DNA from 4 places in the Pseudomonas sp. DC1.2 genome. Region 1 is predicted to be linked to each of the others. Evidence: predicted binding sites of a transcription regulator. Region 1 holds the regulator's gene; each other region holds the start of a gene.
The links. The regulator sigma-54, encoded in region 1, starts transcription at its own class of promoters, with help from an activator protein. The targets are predictions, from matches to a motif close to ANTGGCATNNANNTTGCTNT.
Positions count from the first base shown of each region.

Region 2: the regulator sigma-54 is predicted to act here: its motif matches at 3,080-3,099, upstream of RHM68_RS09080 (CmpA/NrtA family ABC transporter substrate-binding protein).
Region 3: the regulator sigma-54 is predicted to act here: its motif matches at 2,542-2,561, upstream of RHM68_RS08755 (circularly permuted type 2 ATP-grasp protein).
Region 4: the regulator sigma-54 is predicted to act here: its motif matches at 2,426-2,445, upstream of glnA (glutamate--ammonia ligase).

Region 1 is NZ_CP133782.1:934,646-940,298, reverse strand. Features, by position in the region: gene RHM68_RS04110 (KpsF/GutQ family sugar-phosphate isomerase) at 1-111, shown strand, start outside; gene RHM68_RS04105 (HAD family hydrolase) at 111-635, shown strand; gene lptC (LPS export ABC transporter periplasmic protein LptC) at 644-1,216, shown strand; gene lptA (lipopolysaccharide transport periplasmic protein LptA) at 1,203-1,736, shown strand; gene lptB (LPS export ABC transporter ATP-binding protein) at 1,736-2,461, shown strand; gene RHM68_RS04085 (RNA polymerase factor sigma-54) at 2,725-4,218, shown strand; gene hpf (ribosome hibernation-promoting factor, HPF/YfiA family) at 4,292-4,600, shown strand; gene ptsN (PTS IIA-like nitrogen regulatory protein PtsN) at 4,613-5,077, shown strand; gene rapZ (RNase adapter RapZ) at 5,080-5,653, shown strand, end outside.
Region 2 is NZ_CP133782.1:1,988,178-1,993,830, reverse strand. Features, by position in the region: gene rlmKL (bifunctional 23S rRNA (guanine(2069)-N(7))-methyltransferase RlmK/23S rRNA (guanine(2445)-N(2))-methyltransferase RlmL) at 1-1,056, opposite strand, end outside; gene rmf (ribosome modulation factor) at 1,589-1,804, shown strand; gene RHM68_RS09085 (quinone-dependent dihydroorotate dehydrogenase) at 1,968-2,987, opposite strand; gene RHM68_RS09080 (CmpA/NrtA family ABC transporter substrate-binding protein) at 3,218-4,429, shown strand; gene RHM68_RS09075 (ANTAR domain-containing response regulator) at 4,445-5,020, shown strand; gene RHM68_RS09070 (nitrate/nitrite transporter) at 5,311-5,653, shown strand, end outside.
Region 3 is NZ_CP133782.1:1,909,670-1,915,322, reverse strand. Features, by position in the region: gene RHM68_RS08765 (transglutaminase family protein) at 1-141, opposite strand, end outside; gene RHM68_RS08760 (alpha-E domain-containing protein) at 138-1,088, opposite strand; gene RHM68_RS08755 (circularly permuted type 2 ATP-grasp protein) at 1,101-2,510, opposite strand; gene RHM68_RS08750 (ribonuclease E inhibitor RraB) at 2,906-3,247, opposite strand; gene RHM68_RS08745 (hypothetical protein) at 3,462-3,695, opposite strand; gene speE (polyamine aminopropyltransferase) at 3,853-4,728, opposite strand; gene RHM68_RS08735 (PLDc N-terminal domain-containing protein) at 4,992-5,183, opposite strand; gene RHM68_RS08730 (hypothetical protein) at 5,255-5,653, opposite strand, start outside.
Region 4 is NZ_CP133782.1:249,445-255,097, forward strand. Features, by position in the region: gene RHM68_RS01190 (hypothetical protein) at 166-756, opposite strand; gene glnA (glutamate--ammonia ligase) at 924-2,330, opposite strand; gene thiI (tRNA uracil 4-sulfurtransferase ThiI) at 2,660-4,114, shown strand; gene typA (translational GTPase TypA) at 4,254-5,653, shown strand, end outside.

The sequences.
Region 1 (5,653 bases):
CTGAAAATCATGGAAGACCATAAAATCAACGCACTGGTAGTGGTCGACAGCGAGGATCGCCCGGTTGGCGCCTTGAACATGCACGATTTGCTGCGCGCAGGAGTGATGTAATGAGTACCGACCTGCTGCAACGCGGCAAACAGATCAAACTGGCCGTATTTGACGTCGACGGCGTGCTGACTGACGGCCGCCTGTACTTCCTGGAAGACGGCAGCGAATTCAAGACATTCAGCACCCTTGATGGCCAAGGCATCAAGATGTTGATGGCAGCCGGCGTTCAGACCGCTATCATCAGCGGTCGTAAGACCCCGGTGGTCGAACGGCGTGCAAAGAACCTGGGGATTCCACACCTGTACCAGGGCCGCGAAGACAAACTGGTCGTGCTGGACGAGCTTCTTGCTCAACTCAACCTAAGCTATGAACAGGTTGCCTACCTCGGTGACGACCTGCCGGACCTACCGGTGATTCGCCGCGTGGGCCTGGGCATGGCCGTGGCCAACGCCGCCAGTTTCGTCCGTGAACACGCCCACGGCGTTACCCAGGCCCGAGGCGGCGAAGGCGCCGCCAGGGAATTCTGCGAATTGATCCTGCGCGCCCAAGGCCGCCTCGATGCAGCCAACGCTGCGTACCTGTGAGCCCATTTATGCTGAGCAAAAAGATTCGCAACATCCTGATGTTCGGCTGCATCGCTGCGATATTCGCGGCCGTCGGCTACTGGAACATCAGCCCGGAACGCTTCCTCGACAAGCCAGTGGCCAAGGTCGATGAAGGCGAGATCGACTACTACGCCACCAACGCACAAAGTATGCAGTTCCTGCCAGATGGCAAATTGCAGTACGACCTGACCTCAGACAAGGTCGAACACTTGAAAGCGAGCGATGTAACGCTGCTGACCAACCCCGACCTGAACATGTTCCGTGGCACCGAGTTTCCGTGGCACGTGCAAAGTTTGCGCGGCGAGGTCAACCCGGGCGGCACGCAAGTGGAACTGATCGACTCAGTACGCATTGCACGCACCGATGAAAAGAACCGCGACACCATTATTACCAGCACCCGTATGACAGTGTTCCCACAGCAGCAATATGCGCAGACCGAGCAACCCGTTAGAATCGACGGCGCTGGCGGGGTGTCATTTGGCACGGGAATGAAAGCGTATTTGAAAGAAAGCAGGATACACCTGCTATCGAAAGTAAGAGGACAGTATGAGGCTCGTTAAAACCCTCCCTATTTTGCTCAGTCTGGGCGCAGCACTGGGAAGCGTGAGCGCCTGGGCTCTGCCGAACGATAGCCAGCAACCGATCCGCATCCAGGCTGACGATGCTCAGCTCGATGACAAGCAAGGGATCGCCACCTATAAAGGTGACGTGATCATCACCCAAGGCTCGATGAAGGTCACCGGCAACACCGTGACCATCACTCGCACGCCGGCCGGCGAAATCGACGTCGTGACCTCCGTGGGCAACCTCGCGTATTTCGAGCAGAAGCAGAAGCCCGACTCGCCGCAGCCAGTTAAAGGCTACGGCAAGACCGTTCAGTACCATGCCCAGCAAAACCGCATCGTGCTGATCGACCAAGCCAAAGTCATCAGCGACGACGGCAGTACCACCGAAGGCGAGAAAATCGTCTATGACACGGTGAAACAGGTGGCTACCGCAGGCCGCGCCAATGGCTCGCCAATCACCACGCCACGCCAACGGATCGACATGGTGATCCCGCCGAAGCAGAAGGCCCAGTAATGGCAACTCTCAAAGCCCAACATCTGGCCAAGAGCTATAAGGGCCGGCAAGTCGTGCGCGACGTCAGCCTGTCCATCGACAGCGGACAGATCGTCGGCCTGCTCGGCCCCAATGGCGCGGGCAAGACCACCTGCTTCTACATGATCGTCGGCTTGGTACAGGCCGATCAGGGCCGCGTACTGATCGACGACCTCGACGTGAGCCACCAACCGATGCACGGCCGTGCAAAGGCCGGTATCGGCTATCTCCCGCAAGAAGCGTCGATCTTCCGCAAACTGTCGGTGGCCGACAACATCATGGCGATTCTTGAGACACGAAAAGAACTCGACAAAGCCGGGCGGCGCCAAGAGTTGGAAAGCCTGCTCCAGGAATTCCATATCAACCACATTCGCGACAACCTCGGCATGAGCCTTTCCGGTGGTGAGCGCCGTCGCGTGGAAATCGCAAGAGCACTGGCCACGGCACCGAAATTCATCCTGCTGGACGAACCTTTCGCCGGCGTTGACCCGATCTCCGTGGGCGACATCAAGCAAATCATCCATCACCTCAAGGCAAAGGGCATCGGCGTCTTGATCACCGACCACAACGTCCGTGAAACATTGGATATCTGCGAAACAGCCTACATCGTCAACGATGGACAACTGATCGCCGAAGGCGATTCTGCAACCATCCTGGCCAACGAGCTGGTAAAAGAAGTTTATCTAGGCCATGAGTTCCGCCTGTAAGCACTGAGGTGCCCGGCAATGGCCTGAGCGTGCGTTCCAATAAAGTTTTTTTATTGCTACAGCGCTCCCGGCAAACACGAAGCTCCAAAGGTGTTCAGCCGATGGCCAGAAAAGCGTATCAGTGAAGCCTTAGGGGTTTTATTGTTACAGCGCTCTAGGCAAACACTTCAGTTTCAGGCATATAATTTGCTTATGTTTGGCGCTCCGGCGCCCTGTAGTGGATGGCGCATGTGCGCCGGCGAATAAGGTGTTAAGCCCCTGCCATGAAACCATCGCTAGTCTTGAGAATGGGCCAGCAGCTGACGATGACACCGCAGCTGCAACAGGCTATCCGCCTGCTCCAATTGTCGACCTTGGACCTGCAACAGGAAATCCAGGAGGCCTTGGAGTCCAATCCGATGCTCGAACGCCAGGAAGAAGGCGACGACTTCGATAACACCGACCCGTTGGCCGACAGCGCCGAGCAGAAACCCAACGCCGACGTTCAGGAACCCTCTTACCAGGAATCCGCCCCAACGGTGGATAACCTTGAGGAAGGCGACTGGAACGAACGCATCCCCAACGAACTGCCTGTCGACACGGCCTGGGATGACGTCTACCAGACTAGCGCCAGCAGCCTGCCGAGCAACGATGACGACGAGTGGGATTTCACCACCCGCACATCGGTCGGTGAAAGCCTGCAAAGCCACCTGCTGTGGCAATTGAATCTTGCACCGATGTCCGACACTGATCGCTTGATCGCCGTCACCCTGATCGACTGCATCAACAATCAGGGCTACCTGGACGAAACGCTCGATGAAATCCTCGAAGCCTTCGACCCGGAACTGGATATCGAACTGGACGAAATCGAAGCCGTCCTGCACCGCATCCAGCAATTCGAACCTGCTGGTATCGGTGCCCGGAACCTGGGCGAATGCCTGCTGCTGCAATTGCGCCAACTGCCCGCCAAGACGCCTTGGCTGGCTGAAGCCAAACGCCTGGTCAGTGATTACATAGATTTGCTCGGCAGCCGCGACTACAGCCAGCTCATGCGGCGCATGAAACTCAAGGAAGATGAGCTGCGGCAGGTCATCGAACTGGTCCAAAGCCTCAATCCACGCCCAGGCTCACAGATAGAGTCCAGCGAAGCCGAATACGTGGTGCCCGACGTCATCGTGCGTAAAGATAACGAACGCTGGCTGGTAGAGCTGAACCAGGAGTCGGTGCCACGCCTGCGGGTCAACGCCCAGTACGCAGGTTTCGTGCGTCGCGCGGACACCAGCGCCGATAACACGTTCATGCGTAATCAGTTGCAAGAAGCCCGCTGGTTCATCAAGAGCCTTCAGAGCCGCAACGAAACCCTGATGAAAGTAGCCACCCAGATCGTCGAGCATCAGCGAGGCTTCCTGGAGTACGGTGACGAGGCCATGAAACCGCTGGTACTGCATGACATCGCCGAAGCGGTGGGGATGCACGAATCAACGATTTCACGGGTAACCACGCAGAAATTCATGCATACCCCACGGGGCATATATGAGTTGAAATACTTTTTCTCCAGCCACGTCAGCACCTCCGAAGGCGGTGAATGCTCGTCCACGGCAATCCGCGCGATCATCAAAAAACTGGTTGCCGCGGAAAATCAGAAAAAGCCGTTGAGTGACAGCAAGATCGCTGGTTTACTGGAGGCACAAGGCATTCAGGTGGCTCGCCGCACCGTCGCCAAGTACCGTGAGTCCCTAGGGATCGCGCCTTCGAGCGAACGCAAGCGGTTGATGTAAGCCACAGCACAGCGTTCCAGTGGCAGGTATTTCTACCTGCCGCTTTATGCACTGGCAACGAAGGAGAAGCTGTATGCAAGTCAATATCAGTGGACACCAGCTGGAAGTGACAGAGCCCCTGCGCGCCTACATAGGCGAAAAACTCAAAAGGCTTGAGGGGCATTTCGACAAAATCACCAATGTGCAAGTCACGATGAACGTCGAGAAGCTGAAGCAGAAAATCGAAGCCACCTTGCATATCCCCGGCGGAGAAGTGGTCGCCAATGCCGAGCATTCAGACATGTATGCGGCCATTGACCTGCTGACCGACAAGCTGGATCGCCAACTTAAAAAGCATAAGGAAAAGACCCAAAGCCTGCTTCAGGGCGCAACCGGTCGTTAACACTCCCTACCCATGATCCGACTTGAAAACATCCTGACCCCCGGCCGTTCCCTTGTGAACGTGCCGGGCGGCAGTAAAAAGAAAGTACTCGAACAAATTGCCAACCTGATCGCCCGCGAAGTGCCGGATCTGGCCATGCAGGATGTCTTCGAGAGCTTGGTTGCCCGTGAAAAACTCGGCTCCACGGGTTTTGGCAACGGTATCGCCATCCCCCACTGCCGCCTCAAAGGCTGCGAAGCGCCCATCAGTGCGTTGATGCACCTGGATGCTCCCATCGATTTCGACGCTATTGACGGCGCCCCGGTTGATTTGCTGTTTGTACTGCTGGTACCGCAAGCCGCCACCGATGCGCACCTTGAATTGCTTCGACAGATCGCCAGCATGCTTGATCGCAAGGAAGTTCGTGATCGCCTGCGTAGCGCCCCGAGTAACGAAGCCTTGTATCAGGTTGTCCTGGACGAGCAAAACGGTCAGTAATCATGCGCTTGATCATTGTCAGCGGCCGGTCCGGCTCAGGTAAAAGCACCGCACTCGATGTCCTTGAGGACAGCGGCTACTACTGTATCGACAACCTGCCGGCAGGCCTGTTACCAGAGTTGGCCGAACGCGCATTGATTCATACCGAGCTAGCGCAACCGCTGGTCGCTGTTTCTATTGATGCACGCAACCTGCCCAGCCATCTTTCGCGCTTTCCCGAATTACTCGAGGAAGTCCGCAGCCGGCATATCCAGTGCGATGTTGTTTATCTGGACGCCGACGAAGAAACATTGCTCAAGCGCTTCTCGGAAACCCGTCGTCGCCATCCGCTGACCAGCGCCAATCGCTCGCTGGCAGAAGCGATTGAAGATGAAACCCAACTGCTGGGCCCCATCTCAGACCTGGCCGACCTCAAGATCAATACCACCAACCTGAATCTGTACCAGTTGCGCGACACCATCAAGTTGCGCCTACTTAACCAGCCAGAACCCGGTACCGCTTTCCTGGTGGAGTCTTTTGGATTCAAGCGTGGGATGCCGGTGGATGCCGACTTAGTGTTCGATGTGCGCTGCCTGC
Region 2 (5,653 bases), 1.1 Mb from region 1:
GAATACGGCAGCTTCCCAGTTTAGGCACGCCTGGCGCAGGCGCTCGCCAAGGTTTTGGTAGAGGTAAAGCAGGCTCGCCTCGTCGCCCAGACGCTCGCCGTAGGGAGGGTTGCAGATCACCAGGCCTTTTTGGTTCTGGTCCGGGCGCGGTTCAAACGTACCGACTTCGCCCTGGTAGATTTTGATCCACTCGCTCAGGCCAGCGCGTTCGACGTTGTTGCGGCCGGGTTGAATCAGACGCGGATCGGCTTCGTAACCGCGAATCCACAGCGGCGGCTTGGCCAGACCGGCGGCGGAACGCTCGGTGGCTTCTTCGTGGAGTTTTTTCCACAGCGCCGGCACGTGACCTAGCCAGGCAGTAAAACCCCACTGCTCGCGACGCAGGTTAGGCGCCATGTCGGCGGCGATCATTGCCGCTTCGACGAGGAATGTACCCACACCGCACATCGGGTCAGCCAGCGCGCCGCCTTCGGCCGCAATGCGCGGCCAGCCGGAACGAATAAGGATCGCTGCCGCCAGGTTTTCCTTCAGCGGCGCCGCGCCCTGCTGCAAGCGGTAACCGCGCTGGTGCAAGCTGTGGCCGGACAGGTCGAGCGAAAGAATCGCTTCGCCACGGTCAAGGCGCAGGTGAATGCGCAGGTCCGGGTTGAGCTTGTCGATGGACGGGCGGTCGCCCTGTGGCGTGCGCAGTTTATCGACGATCGCATCCTTGACCTTCAAGGCGCCAAAGTGGGTGTTATCGATGCCAGAGCCGTGGCCACTGAACTCGACGGCCAGGGTGCCGTCGTTGAGCATGTGGTCTTGCCACTCGATGTCCAGAACGCCGTGGTACAGGTCTTCGGCGTCCTTCATCGGGAAACGCTTGAGCACCAGCAGCACCCGGTTCGCCAAACGCGACCACAGGCACAGGCGATAAGCGGTTTCCATGGTCGCCATGCCGCGCACAGCCGAGGTGTGCTCTCGCGCTTCTTCAAGGCCAAGCCCGACGGCTTCCTCGATGAGCAGGCCTTCAAGGCCTTTAGGACACGTGAGGAAGATTTCGAATTGATCGGACATTGGAATTTAAAAGCCTTTGGCTAAGTGAAACGGCAACGCGTTGCCGGTCCGGATTTCAATCAAGCGCTTTTCTAAAAGAGCGCCCGCGTGGCACGAAGGTGTGCCGTCCCACCCCTGCTGCTCGGATTAAAGGAGCTTAGATGCAAGGGCAGATAAAAAAGTTGATGCAACAAAATGTAATAAGTCGACCCTTCGTCGAATAGTACCCCAGTGCAACCGTGGGTCATTCTCGTTAAAGGATTAACCCCGCCAGACAGCGCGGGGCCGATCATACCGGGCTTTGACCAACAAACACGAGACAAACGGCTTGTTACTTATGGCCATAGCACCTTAATGGTTACGTCCTTATGACAAAACGATCATTCCCTCGATGTGACGCATTGGTTAGAACTCATCACAGGTTGACGCCGCAACGACGTCAACACCTTGGCTCGCGACGCCGGCAGCGAGCCGCCAACGGCAGAAGTTTTTCTGCCTGACCTCGCGAGAGGTCAACGCGACAAATACAGTCAACAAGTGAGGGAAACACCCTATGAGAAGACTTAAGCGTGATCCTTTGGAAAGAGCATTTTTGCGCGGATATCAATATGGCGTTGGTGGCAAATCCCGTGAGCTTTGCCCATTTACTCTACCGTCGGTACGCCAAGCCTGGATTAACGGCTGGCGAGAAGGACGTGGCGACAACTGGGACGGTATGACCGGCACTGCGGGAATCCATAGACTCAACGAACTTCACGCCGTCGGCTAATTAAAGGGAACATTCCGACACGACAATTTGACTACGCAACACATTAACCACGCACGTCCCATCCGGACGGCGGGCTTCGGCCCAGGGGCTCCTTCGAGGAGCCCTTTTTTATTTACAACGGGCCAACACTCAACCTTGAGCGACACACAACCGGACCGTGGAATCAGCGCAGGGCTGCTATCGCGTCGACCGACTCACGAATCAACGCCGGGCCCTTATAGATAAAGCCGGAATACAACTGCACCAGGCTCGCGCCCGCAGCGATTTTCTCAGCCGCGTGCTTGCCTTCGGTGATACCGCCCACGGCGATGATCGGTAAGCGACCGGCCAACTCCGCCGCCAGGACTTTCACGGTGTGAGTACTCTTGTCGCGAACCGGTGCGCCGGACAGACCGCCCGCCTCGTCACCATGTTCCATGCCTTCGACGCCGACACGGCTGAGCGTGGTGTTGGTGGCAATGACCCCGTCCATCCCGGTTTCGATCAACGCGAGTGCGACTTGAGCCGTCTCTTCGTCAGTCATGTCTGGAGCGATTTTGATCGCCAGCGGTACATGCCGGCCATGGCGCAGCGCCAGCTCTGCCCGGCGCTGCGCCAGATCAGCCAGCAGTTGCTTGAGCGAATCACCGAATTGCAGGCTGCGCAGGCCCGGCGTGTTGGGCGAGCTGACGTTGACCGTCACATAGCTGGCGTGGGCGTAGACCTTATCGAGGCAGATGAGATAGTCGTCGACCGCCCGCTCGACCGGTGTATCGAAGTTCTTGCCGATATTGATGCCCAGCACGCCTTTGTATTTAGCGGCCGCGACCCTGGCCAGCAAGTGATCGACGCCGAGATTGTTGAACCCCATGCGGTTGATGATCGCCTCGGCTTGCGGAAGACGGAAAATCCGTGGCTTCGGGTTGCCTGGCTGAGCACGCGGGGTAATGGTACCGATTTCGACAAAACCGAAACCCAGTTGTGCAAAACCATCGATGGCGGCGCCATTCTTGTCCAGGCCGGCTGCCAACCCTACCGGGTTCGGGAACTCCAGGCCCATGACGGTTACCGGTACTTTCGCCGGGGCCTTGCAAAGCAAGCCGTTGAGGCCCAAACGCCCGCCCGCGCCAATCAAGTCCAGGGACAGATCGTGGGAGGTTTCCGGGGAAAGTTTGAACAACAGCTGACGGGCCAGAGTGTACATGGGCAGGCTTGACTCGAATGACGGCGAAATGAGGCCGAGATTATAGCCGGGCAACGGCTCCACAGGCGAGGCGCACGCGCAAATCAACGGTCAATGGCATATGCCTTGCACCGGCATCGGTATCAGGACTCATGCCAACGGCGGAATGAGTCAAAGGACACTGGCGTCGTCACTCGGCTTTGCTCGCGCAGGGACCCGTGACGACGCTTTTTTTTGAAGGTGTGTATCCGATGAATGAAACCACAGCCGGCCCTCTGGCCTGGGTCAATGGCAGCGACGCCCCTGAAAAGTCTGCAATCAATGTAGGCTTCATCGCCCTGAGCGACTGCGCTTCGGTGGTGGTCGCGGCCACTCAGGGCTTCGCCCAACCCTATGGCTTGACCTTGAATCTCAAGCGCCAGTCGTCCTGGGCCAACCTGCGGGACAAACTGGTGAGCGGCGAGCTCGACGCCGCCCACAGCCTTTACGGCCTCATCTACGCGGTGCATTTGGGCATCGGCGGTATCGCACCGACCGACATGGCAGTGCTGATGGGCCTAAATCAGAACGGTCAGAGCATCAACCTCTCCCACGACTTACAGGCACTGGGCGTGACCAGTCCCGAAGCGCTGGACCGGCACGCGCACCAAAGTCGCGCAAAACTGACCTTCGCCCAGACGTTTCCCACCGGCACCCACGCCATGTGGTTGTATTACTGGCTCGCCAGCCAAGGTATTCACCCCTTGCAGGACGTCAACAGTGTGGTGGTCCCGCCGCCACAAATGATTGCTCACCTGCAAGCGGGACGTATTGACGGCTTCTGTGTCGGCGAGCCTTGGAGCGCCAGTGCAGTGCAACAGGATCTAGGGTTCACCCTGGCGACGACTCAAGCTATCTGGCCCGATCATCCGGAAAAAGTCCTCGGTTGCACTCGTGCATTCGTCGAGCAGTACCCCAACACCGCTCGGGCGCTGGTGATGGCTATTCTGGAAGCCAGTCGCTTCATTGAAGAAAGCCCCGAGAATCGCCGCAGCACCGCGCGCTTACTGACTGCCCCAGAGTATCTGGACGCACCGCTCGACTGCATCGAGCCACGGCTGCTCGGCGACTATGCCGACGGCCTCGGCAATCGCTGGCAAGATCCCCACGCCCTGCGTTTTCATGGTGGCGGCGAGGTCAATCTGCCGTATTTGTCCGACGGCATGTGGTTCATGACTCAGTTTCGTCGCTGGGGTTTACTGCGCGAGGACCCGGACTACCTCGGTGTCGCGCGCCAGGTTCAGCAACTGGAACTGTACCGCGACGCCGCCACCGCAGTCGGTGTGTCCGCCTGGGGTCAGGAAATGCGCAGCAGCCAGTTGATCGATGGCAAGATCTGGGACGGTTCAGACCCGGTCGGTTACGCCCGAAGCTTCAAGATGCACGCCATGCACGGCAGCTCGCCCCTTCTCGCCAGTCGCTGACAGGAGCCACCCAACATGTTGCGAATCCTGCTAATCAACGACACCGCAAAGAAGGTGGGTCGCCTGAAAGCGGCCCTGACTGAAGCCGGGTTCGAGGTGATCGACGAATCCGGCTTGACCATCGACCTGCCTGCACGCGTCGAAACGGTGCGCCCTGACGTCATTCTGATCGATACCGAGTCACCCAGCCGCGATGTGATGGAACAAGTGGTGCTGGTCAGCCGTGACCAGCCACGACCGATTGTGATGTTTACCGACGAGCACGACCCCGGCGTGATGCGTCAGGCGATCCAGTCCGGGGTCAGCGCCTACATCGTCGAAGGCATTCACGCACAACGCTTGCAGCCGATTCTCGACGTGGCCATGGCTCGTTTTGAAAGCGACCAGGCCCTGCGCGCCCAACTTCACGCTCGGGACCAGCAATTGGCGGAACGCAAACGCATCGAACTGGCAAAAGGGTTGTTGATGAAAATGAAAAAATGCGACGAGGAAGAGGCCTACACCTTGATGCGTCGCCAGGCCATGAGCCGGCAACAGAAGCTCATCCAGGTAGCGGAGCAGATTATTGCCATGAATGAACTGCTGGGCTAAAAGACGCCTTCGCGGGCGCACCTCGCTATGGGATTTCATAGCGAAGTGCGCCGGGCACTCACATTCATTCGGATGTGGCACAAATCTGGCTTAGCAATCCATACAGGTAACCAACGGCGGTTGCCCCACCTACGACAAAGACGTCGCTCACTTTATTCGCCCAAGGCGGATCCGGTAGCGACGTTTTTTCGTTTTGGCCCCACAGCCCGGGGCCGGTGGTGCGGCCGTTGCGGCGCCCCACCTGCTAGCTAATGACTCCTTCTCGAGACTCCCAACAGCTGAGGTGCGCGATGAATTCAACCTTCTGGAAATCCGGTCATACCCCGACATTATTCGCGGCTTTCCTCTACTTCGACCTGAGTTTCATGGTCTGGTATTTGCTGGGTCCACTGGCCGTGCAGATCGCCGCTGACCTGCACCTGACCACCCAACAGCGTGGACTGGTGGTAGCCACGCCGATCCTGGCCGGGGCGGTGCTGCGCTTTGTGATGGGCGTGCTGGCTGACCGCCTGTCGCCGAAAACCGCAGGGCTGATCGGTCAGGTGATCGTCATCTGCGCGCTGTTCGGTGCCTGGAAGCTGGGTATCCATAGCTACGAGCAAGCGCTGCTACTGGGCCTGTTCCTCGGCATGG
Region 3 (5,653 bases), 980 kb from region 1:
CACTGGGCGCGGCAGATCGAGCTGCCAGCTGAGCACATGCTGGCGCTCACTGTCGTGGGGGGTCAGTCTTAAATACTGGATGCTCGCCCGCACCTGATCTTCATAGTGATAGGTGGTTTCGTGGCTAATGGAAAGTCTCATGCAGCCTCCAGGTAGGAACTGTGTATGGCATTGCCCAACTGGCGCACCAGCGGGATGAACTCGGTAAGCCAGGCGTGTAGGCCTTCGTCGAGGATTTCGTTGATACCGGTGTAGCGCAGGCGAGCGTCCATCTCGGCCGCCAGGCGCTGCGCAGGACGGCCGTTGGCCCCCGGCAGACTGGCGAGGATTTGGTCGATTTCTTCAGTGCAGGCCCGTAAGGATCGTGGCACGTCTGCCCGCAGCAACAGCAACTCGGCAACGTGACGGGCGCCGGGAGCGTCGCGGTAGATCTCGGTGTAAGCCTCGAACGATGACAAAGCCCTCAGTAAGGCACTCCACTGGTAGTAAGCGTGCGCGGTGCCATCACTGACGGCTTCGGCCTGATCGCCAGCCATTTCATACCGGGCGTCGAGCAGGCGCAGTGTGTTGTCGGCCCTTTCGATAAACGTCCCGAGGCGGATGAAGCGGAAAGCGTCGTTACGCATGATGGTGCCGTAGGACGCGCCGCGGAACAGGTGGGAACGTTCCTTGATCCACTCACAGAAACGACTCATGCCATAGCGACTCAAGCCTTGATCGGCTATGCCGCGAATTTCCAGCCAGGTGGCGTTGATGTTTTCCCACATGTCCGCGGTGATTCGCCCACGCACTGCGTGAGCACTGGCACGCGCCGAACCGAGACAACTGTAGATGCTCGCCGGGTTCGCAGCATCCAGGGCGAAAAAATGCAGCAGCCGTTCGGCGTGCAACTCTCCGTGACGTTCCAGGTAGTCGTCCAGCGTGCCCGTGATCAGCAAGGGCATGGCGAGTTCGTGCAGGCCATCACCTCGGCCGTCTTGCGGCATCAGTGACAGCGAATAACTGATGTCGAGCATACGTGCGAGGTTTTCCGCCCGCTCCAGGTAACGCGACATCCAATACAAATCCGAGGCAGTTCTACTTAACATGGCAGGCTTCCTTCAATCCTCGACCACCCAGGTGTCCTTGGTTCCGCCGCCCTGGGAGGAGTTCACCACCAGGGAGCCTTCGCGCAAGGCAACACGGGTCAAACCGCCCGGTACAACCCGGGTTTCGCGGCCAGACAATACAAACGGACGCAGGTCGATGTGGCGTGGTGCGATGCCGTTTTCGACAAAAGTCGGACAGGTCGACAGGGACAACGTCGGTTGCGCGATGTACGCATGAGGCTTGGCCTTGATGCGCGCACGGAACGATTCGATTTCCGCCGCAGTCGCCGCGGGCCCCACCAACATCCCGTAACCGCCGGAGCCCTGCGTTTCCTTGACCACCAGATCTGGAAGATTCGCCAGAACGTGGGAAAGTTCAGAAGGATTACGGCACTGCCACGTCGGTACGTTCTTCAGGATCGGCTCTTCATCCAGGTAAAAACGGATCATGTCCGTCACGAATGGGTAAACCGATTTGTCGTCCGCCACGCCGGTGCCGATGGCATTCGCCAGCACGACGTTGCCGGTGCGGTAGGACGAAAGCAGTCCGGGCACGCCGAGCATCGAATCGGGGTTGAACGCCAACGGGTCAAGGAACGCGTCGTCGAGACGACGGTAAATCACATCGACGGCTTTGGGACCATCCGTGGTGCGCATGAACACCTTGTCGTCACGTACAAACAGATCTGCGCCCTCGACCAGTTCAACACCCATTTCCCGAGCCAAAAAAGCGTGCTCGAAAAACGCGCTGTTGAAGCGACCCGGCGTCAGTACCACCACACTGGGGTCATCGATTGGGCTGGAGCTTTTCAGGGTATCGAGTAACAGGTTCGGGTAATGGTCGATAGGGGCAATACGCTGGGCCGAGAACAACTCTGGGAACAAACGCATCATCATTTTGCGGTCTTCGAGCATGTAGCTCACGCCACTGGGTGTACGAAGATTGTCTTCAAGCACGTAGTACGTACCGTCGCCATCACGCACCAAATCAACGCCTGATATATGGGAATAAATATCGCGGTGCAGATCCAGCCCTTGCATGGCCAACTGGTACTGCTCGTTAGCCAGCACTTGTTCGGCCGGAATGATGCCGGCCTTGATGATTCGCTGTTCGTGGTAAAGGTCGGCGAGAAACATGTTCAACGCCTTGACCCGCTGGATACAGCCACGCTCAACGATCCGCCATTCACTAGCGGGGATACTGCGAGGAATGGTGTCGAACGGAATCAGACGCTCCGTCCCTTGCTCATCACCGTAGAGCGTGAACGTAATCCCGGCGCGATGAAACAACAGATCGGCCTCGCGTCGCCGTTGTGCCAAAAGCTCGTCAGGCGTTTCAGCCAGCCAACGGGCAAACTCCCGATAATGCGGGCGGACCAGCCCGCCAGCATCGTACATCTCATCAAAATAGGTGCGGATCATGCCGTACTCCTTGTCACCCGGACATTTAAGCTTCGCAAGGCCCGTGCCATCGGCATAAACGCTTTAATTTCAATAAGTTGGATAACTACACCGCGCGCACCGCACCAAACCTGTGCGGTAAATGCCCCAACCTGATTGTCCCCGCCTCATTGCGAAGCAATGCTGTCGCCTATCACCAGCATAGTCAGAGTTGATTTCACTGCTTGGTCTGCGATGCGGATAATCCGCCCATTCGCTGAAAAACTTACCGAACTTCCCTTTAGCCGCCTGCTCAGGCGGTTTTTTTTGCCTCGAATTCTTGTTTCAAGGTTTTTCCGAAGGAATGTTCTGACGCACCACAAACGAAAACGGCCAACCCGTAGGCCAGCCGCTGCTGATTGTTATCACTCATAGTGTTATGCGAGTAGCCCTCGTACCTCCTGTTTGACGCCCCATCCTTCAATGATGCCGCCCAGTGGCTCAACCACCGCCTCAAAGTCCTGCTCAAAATCGCCGATGCCACCATACGTCGCGTACATCACCTTACTCAGTTCCAGATACCAAGCGCCGTCGTCACGCACGCTGATCTGAGCATTTAACGACTCACCGCGAAAATGACCTGCGGCCCTGCGCGCCCGCTCCTCGTCGGGGAAAATGGCGTAGAACTCAATGGGATGAAATCGTGAAAAATCGAAACCGCCTTCCTTCATGCGGCGCAGTACGGTGGTGCTGATGTCTTCTTGATAGGCTGTGCTCATGAAACGTCCCCCTCAAATTGATGGATAGACTTTCCGTATTCCCTGCGCCCACAACCGAATGATGAGGGCAAAACGGCAAGCAATTTGCCGATGGGAAACAAGCATGTAGCTGACAAGACCAGACCTTAGCGATTCATTCGCTGATCTCGCTTGCAGAGTAGCCCCAAGAGAGAGCTGCTGCCAAGGCCTGGTTGCGAAGGTGACAATTTGACGATCAGATCGGAGTAATACCGAGAATCTGGATGCTGTTCTGGAACTTCAGACTTTTGACGGTCGGGTCTTCCGTTCTGCCATCCAGGTCATTGAGATCCAGCTCGGCAGCCACAGGCAAACGCCGGGCACGAATAAGTTTAGCCGCTTGCTCGTTGTTCGGGCACTCGTCGCTCTCGAACAGCTCATCAACCTGTTCACCGTGATCGTCAACGAAAGTGACTTTCCACTTTTGCATCAGTGCCTCCTCGATAAAACCCTTAAATGGGCTTACATCATCTCGACCGTTTGCGCAGGCCAATCGTTCCAACACGTCATACGGGCGGAATGAAAAAGGGCCGTTGCAAGCGTGTTTTCACACACTCGCGACGGCCCCTTCCTACTCAATCGCTTGTTCAGTCGTTGCTGGGTTTGTTGATCGCTTGCAGCACGTACTGCGGCATGGCGAAGGCGCCAATGTGGATTTCCGGATTGTAGTAGCGAGTGACAATGCCGCTGCCGGCAAAGCGCTGTTGCAACGTCTCACGGGACAATTTGCGATAGGCGGTATTGGTCGCACCCCAGGCGAAGGTCATGGCGCCACCGATGTAGGTCGGCACCGCCGCCTGATAGAAATGCCAGTCTGGGAACAGACTGCGCAGACGACCGGCAGTGGTTTGTACTTCGCTGAGTTGCATGAACGGCGTACCGTTCTGGGTCACCAGAATGCCGCCTTCGTTCAAGCAGCGGTGGCAGGCCTGGTAAAAGTTTTCGGAGAACAGCACCTCGCCCGGGCCGATCGGGTCGGTGGAGTCGGAAATGATCACGTCAAATTTTTCGGTGGTGGTGGCCACGAAGCGCATGCCATCGTCGATCACCAGGTTCAAGCGTGGATCGTCGTATGCGCCCTTGGAGTGATTCGGCAGGAACTGTTTGCACATATCGACCACGGTGCCGTCGATCTCGACCATGGTGATGTGTTCGACACTCCCGTGCTTCGCCACCTCACGCAGCATGCCGCCATCGCCACCACCGATGATCAACACACGCTTAGCCGTGCCGTGGGCCAGGATCGGCACATGGGTAAGCATTTCGTGGTAGATGAATTCGTCGGCTTCAGTGGTCTGAATCACGCCGTCCAGCGCCATCACCCGCCCCATGCGCGGGTTTTCGAAAATGACCAGGTGCTGGTGTTCGGTGCGCACTTCGTGCAGCAGTTTTTCCATGCGAAAACGCTGGCCGTAGCCTTCGTAGAGGGTTTCCAGGTATTCGCTGGTTTGGGTAGTGCTCATGGGAAGTGCTCCGATGAATGCGGGAGGCAACGGACGGTTACCCGCCCATGATGGCCAATCGAACGGTTCGATTGTCCGGGAAAGGCGCGCATTCTACGTCGCGGAACATGACAGGTCGAACGTCACATGATCACCCAGCACCGACCAGTGAGCGCGGACTTTGCCCACGACATGAGCGCGGCGCTGCAGTGCCCCCCACCGCGACGCCTGAATCACGGGCAAACCCAGCACCTAAGCGCTAGGCATGACCGACGCAGACTGAATCAAATTCGCACATTACCGCGAGGACCGGCGATGGCCCAAATGATCAAACCCAACACCGGCAGCAAGATGATCAACAGCACCCAAAGGATTTTCATCCCGGTTTCGGCGCCACTTTTCAACACGTTGATGATCGCCCAGATATCCAGGGCAAGAATGATCAGGCCGATCAGGCCATTGAACGTAGAACCCATGGTGTCGCTCCCAAGATAGTGATTTCCACTCTTAGGATAGTAGGCCTTGGCAAGGGTTCCGTTTTATTACATTAAACGTGGATTGCCACTTTCAGCGCTTCCAGGGAAGGCGCGGCGGCTATACCGACATGGGCGCATAACTCAAGCACACGCGGCACGTCGTTGCCAAACACCAGCACGACTTGCAGCTCATCATCGAGCAGTTGGCTGAAGTTCATCAGCACATAACCGCCATTGTCCTTGTTCATGCTGCCCATCTGCACCTGGATGCGATTGAGCGCTGTCAGGGATTCGGTCTTGGCCAGTTGCTTGGGCTTGATATTGAAATCAACGCTGGGACCGAAAGAGGCGACGAGCTGGGCGAACAGGTCCATGTAGGTATCGGCTTGAAATAGCACGGTTTCCGGCAGGCTGCCGACGACGATCCACTCACCCAGCGGGATCGGGAAGCTATCGTCGTAGTTGATGTC
Region 4 (5,653 bases), 690 kb from region 1:
TTGCAGCATAGGCCACGGCGGAGGGCTTGGCATCGGTTGCTTACATTCCGTTATTCAAATCGTCGGCGTCGCTTTCGCCCGCAGGCTCGACGCGCGGCGCCTGAGTGAGCCGTTATGAGACTGTCTTTAGGCATCAAGAACTAAGGCAGCCTGTGCGGCTGGCGCCTATTTCGCGCCGTTCAGGCAGGGCGCTAACACTTCGCGCAAACCGCTGGCCTCGGTAGGCAAAATAAATTTGGCAATCAGTGGCTTGTCGCCTTTTTGTGTTGAGGGCACTGTCAACGTGACGAGCTGGCCGATGGCAGCCTTCGTCAGCCAAAAGCGCAACTCGCTTTTGCTGGCGCTCATCGCGAATTCGAACACCCAGCCATCGTCTTGCAGGCGCCTTACTGAGCCAAAGCCACTTATCCGGTAGTCGATGTGGGCGCGCCTGGCGGTGCTCATGCGCAGCGGGCCGTGCAGGGTTGCGTTCGGACCTTCATAGGCGTCGGCGTTGAAGCCCAATCGCTGCGTAGGGATTATCAATGAGAGATGGGCGTGGCAGCCGACCTGCAAAAGCGCTTGGCTGGTCTTGCTTCCATAGGACGCTTTGCCGTCGAGAAGTGCCATTTGATAAGGGTTTTCGGCGTCAGGTTTTTCTACCTGCCAGTGCATCAGCGAGGTCACGGAGCCCAAGCTGTCGGCCATTGCGCAAGCCGGTGTCAGCATCCCCGCGAGCAGCGTGAGCGAGCAAAGTAAGGCGTGCCCGGATTTCATCGATGGCGCCTCGCAAAAACCGTGACAGTAGACGATGTTTTCTTGAGCGGCTTGCTCAATTGATATCAAGAGAATGCCAAACCTTCGGTCTCTACTCGTCGCCCACAAAAAAGGCCTCCCGAAGGAGGCCTCATTTTTGTCACGCCGCTTGCGCAGGCGCTACCGGATCAGCAGCTGTAGTACAGCTCGTATTCCAGTGGGTGTACGAAGGTGCGGACCTTGATTTCTTCTTCGCTTTTCAGAGCGATGTAAGCGTCGATGAAGTCATCGGAGAACACGCCGCCTTTAGTCAGGAACGCGCGACCTTTGTCCAGCTCTTCCAGGGCTTCTTTCAGGCTGCCGCACACTTGTGGGATCTCTTTCGCCTCTTCAGGCGGCAGGTCATACAGGTTTTTGTCAGCTGCGTCGCCAGGGTGGATCTTGTTCTGGATGCCGTCCAGGCCAGCCATTACCAAGGCTGCGAAGGCCAGGTACGGGTTAGCCGCTGGATCCGGGAAGCGTGCTTCGATACGGCGAGCGCGAGGGCTGGACACGTAAGGAATACGGATCGAGGCGGAACGGTTGCGAGCCGAGTAGGCCAGCATGACCGGTGCTTCGAAACCTGGGACCAGACGCTTGTAGGAGTTGGTCGACGGGTTGGTAAAGCCGTTCAGCGCCTTGCCGTGCTTGATGATGCCGCCGATGAAGTACAGGGCGGTATCGGACAGGCCGGCATAGCCTTCGCCAGCGAAGGTGTTTTTGCCATCTTTGGCGATGGACAGGTGAACGTGCATACCCGAACCGTTGTCGCCGTACAGCGGCTTAGGCATGAAGGTCGCGGTGCGACCGTAGGCATCAGCAACGTTGTGGACGCAGTATTTCAGGGTCTGAACTTCGTCAGCCTTAGCGACCAGGGTGTTGAACTTCACACCGATTTCGTTCTGACCGGCAGTGGCCACTTCGTGGTGGTGAACTTCGATGACCAGGCCCATCTCTTCCATGGCGTTGCACATGGAGGTACGGATTTCGTGGTCATGGTCGAATGGCGGAACAGGGAAGTAGCCGCCTTTGACGCCTGGACGGTGGCCTTTGTTGCCGCCTTCGATGTCCTGGTCGGACATCCAGGAACCCTGTTCGGAGTAGATTTTGAACATCGAGCCGGAGATGTCGGACTTGAACTTCACCGAATCAAAGATGAAGAACTCTGGCTCTGGACCGACGAACACGGTGTCGCCGATACCGGTGGACTTCAGGTATTCCTCGGCACGTTTGGCGATGGCGCGTGGGTCGCGGTCATAGCCTTGCATGGTCGACGGCTCGATCACGTCGCAGACGATGATCAGCGTAGTGTCTTCGGTGAATGGGTCGAGGACGGCAGTGCTGTCGTCCGGCATCAGGATCATGTCGGAAGCTTCGATGCCTTTCCAGCCAGCGATGGAGGAACCGTCGAACATTTTGCCTTCTTCGAAGAAAGCATCATCCAGCGCATCGCGAGCCGGCATGGTCACGTGGTGCTGAGTGCCTTTGGTGTCCGTGAAGCGCAGATCAATCCACTTGACGTCATGATCTTTGATGAGTTGAACCGACTTCGACATAGTGTCCTCCGGGTGGCTTCGGGCGGGTATTGGATGCCCTTAGAATTTGGGTGATGCCGGCGCGAATACTCTGCCATGGCAACCTGCCTCACAAGGGAGCAAATTGCATGCCAGTGCCCCACCATGGGTTTTTTGCCCCAATATCACGCTTATAAAGGCATGAGGTGTCGCAAAACTGAAAATCACGCTCTTAAATGTAGCGCTCAAATCTCGGAATGACCTGTTTTGGTGCGCGAAAAACCATCTGCACATAAACTGGTCAAACCTTGAGCAATTTCCGCTATAATCCGCGCCCCCCTTTTTCGGCTGGCCCTCTGCGCGCTGTTTTCATGAAACTAATCGTAAAAGTCTTCCCCGAGATCACCATCAAGAGCCGCCCGGTACGGATGCGTTTCATCCGCCAATTGGCTAAAAACATCCGTGCCGTGCTCCGCGATCTGGACCCGGCTGTGGTGGTGAACGGCGTGTGGGACAACCTCGAGCTGGAAACCCGCATCAGTGAGCCCAAAGCGCTGAAGGAGATGACTGAGCGCCTGAGTTGTATGCCAGGCATCGCGCATTTTCTGCAGGTAGATGAATACCCGTTGGGCGACTTCGACGACATCGTCGCCAAGTGCAAGCAGCACTACGGCGATGCATTGGCCGGGAAGGTTTTTTCGGTGCGCTGCAAGCGCGGCGGACACCACGACTTCTCATCCATGGATGTCGAAAAATACGTCGGCAGCCAGCTGCGTCGTCAGTGCGGCGCCGCCGGGATTTCCCTGAAAGAGCCAGAAATCGAAGTTCGCATGGAAATTCGCGACCAACGGTTGTACGTGATCCACAGCCAGCACAACAGCATCGGTGGTTATCCGCTAGGTGCCCTGGAGCAGACGCTGGTATTGATGTCAGGCGGCTTTGACTCGACAGTCGCCGCTTACCAGATCATGCGTCGCGGGCTTATGAGCCATTTCTGCTTCTTTAATCTGGGTGGACGTGCCCATGAACTGGGCGTCATGGAGGTCGCGCACTTCATCTGGAAGAAGTACGGCAGCTCCCAACGCGTGCTATTTGTCAGTGTGCCGTTCGAGGAAGTCTTGGGAGAAATTCTCGGGAAAGTCGATAACAGTCATATGGGTGTAGTTTTGAAGCGTATGATGTTGCGCGCTGCTTCCCGTATTGCCGATCGGCTGGACATCGATGCGCTGGTCACCGGCGAAGCGATTTCCCAGGTGTCGAGTCAGACCTTGCCGAACCTGTCTGTGATCGACTGCGTGACCGACAAGTTGGTCTTGCGCCCACTGATCGCCAGTCACAAGCAGGACATCATCGACCTGGCCTACGAAATCGGCACCGCCGATTTCGCCAAGCACATGCCGGAGTATTGCGGGATCATCTCGGTGAACCCCAAGACCCACGCCAAGCGCAACCGCGTGGAGTACGAAGAACAACAGTTCGACATGGCCGTCCTTGAGCGCGCGCTCGAGAACGCCAAACTGGTGCCGATCGATCGCGTGATCGACGAATTGGGCCAGGACTTGCAGATCGAAGAGGTCAGCGAAGCGCTGGCGGGTCAGATCGTCATCGACATCCGTCACCCGGATGCCGCTGAAGACGAGCCGCTGGTGCTGGCTGGCATTGAGGTAATGACGATGCCGTTTTATGCATTGAACGCTCGTTTCAAGGAACTGGACCCTACTCGCCAGTACCTGCTGTATTGCGACAAAGGCGTGATGAGTCGCCTGCATGCCCACCATTTGCTCAGTGAGGGGCATGCCAATGTGCGCGTTTATCGACCGAGCTAAGTGCCCGGGGCTGTTTGCCTGTGGCCTGCGTCACCGGCCCCCCGACGCCGCCGTCAAGCTGTAACGGCTTTGCCGGACTCTACTGTTAATCGCTGCCACGACCTGTCAGCACACCGAATCCTCTGATCGAGATACACAAGTGATCGAAAATCTACGCAACATCGCCATCATTGCTCACGTTGACCATGGTAAGACCACCCTGGTAGACAAACTCTTGCGTCAATCCGGCACCCTGGAGCGCAACGAGCTCAACGACGAGCGCGTGATGGACTCCAACGACCAGGAGAAAGAGCGCGGTATTACCATTTTGGCGAAAAACACCGCCATCAACTGGAACGGCTACCACATCAACATCGTGGACACCCCGGGCCACGCCGACTTCGGCGGCGAAGTTGAACGCGTAATGTCGATGGTTGACTCCGTTCTGCTGCTGGTTGACGCTCAAGACGGCCCTATGCCGCAAACCCGTTTTGTGACCAAGAAGGCGTTCGAAGCCGGCCTGCGTCCAATCGTGGTGATCAACAAGGTTGACCGTCCAGGCGCGCGTCCGGACTGGGTTCTGGACCAGATCTTCGACCTGTTCGACAACCTCGGTGCTACCGAAGAACAGCTGGACTTCAAAGTCGTCTACGCCTCGGCCCTGAACGGCATTGCCGGTCTGGAACACACCGACATGGCTGAAGACATGACTCCGCTGTACCAGGCCATCGTTGATCACGTTCCAGCTCCAAAAGTTGACCGTGACGGCCCGTTCCAGATGCAAATCTCGGCACTGGACTACAACAGCTTCCTGGGTGTTATCGGCGTTGGCCGTATCGCTCGTGGTCGCGTCAAGCCGAACACTCAGGTTGTGGCCATCGACGTTGACGGCAAGCGCCGCAACGGTCGTATCCTGAAGCTGATGGGTCACCACGGTCTGCACCGCATCGACGTTGACGAAGCAGCTGCCGGCGACATCGTCTGCATCAGCGGCTTCGACCAGCTGTTCATCTCCGACACTCTGTGCGACCCACTGAATGTTGAAGCGATGAAGCCGCTGACCGTTGACGAACCAACCGTTTCCATGACCTTCCAGGTAAACGATTCGCCTTTCTGCGGTAAAGAAGGCAAGTTCGTCACCAGCCGTAACATCAAGGAACGTCTGGACAAAGAACTGCTGTTCAACGTTGCTCTGCGCGTTGAAGAAGGCGACACCGCCGACAAGTTCAAAGTCTCCGGCCGTGGTGAGCTGCACCTCTCGGTACTGATCGAAACCATGCGTCGCGAAGGCTTCGAAATGGGTGTTGGTCGTCCAGAAGTGATCATCCGTATGGTTGACGGCGTGAAGCACGAACCCTACGAAAACGTGACCATCGACCTGCCGGAAGAATCCCAGGGCGCGATCATGGAACAGATCGGTATCCGTAAAGGCGACCTGACCAACATGGTTCCGGATGGCAAGGGCCGTGTGCGCCTTGAGTACAACATCCCGGCTCGTGGCTTGATCGGTTTCCGTAACGAGTTCCTGACCCTGACCTCCGGTGCAGGCATCCTGACCTC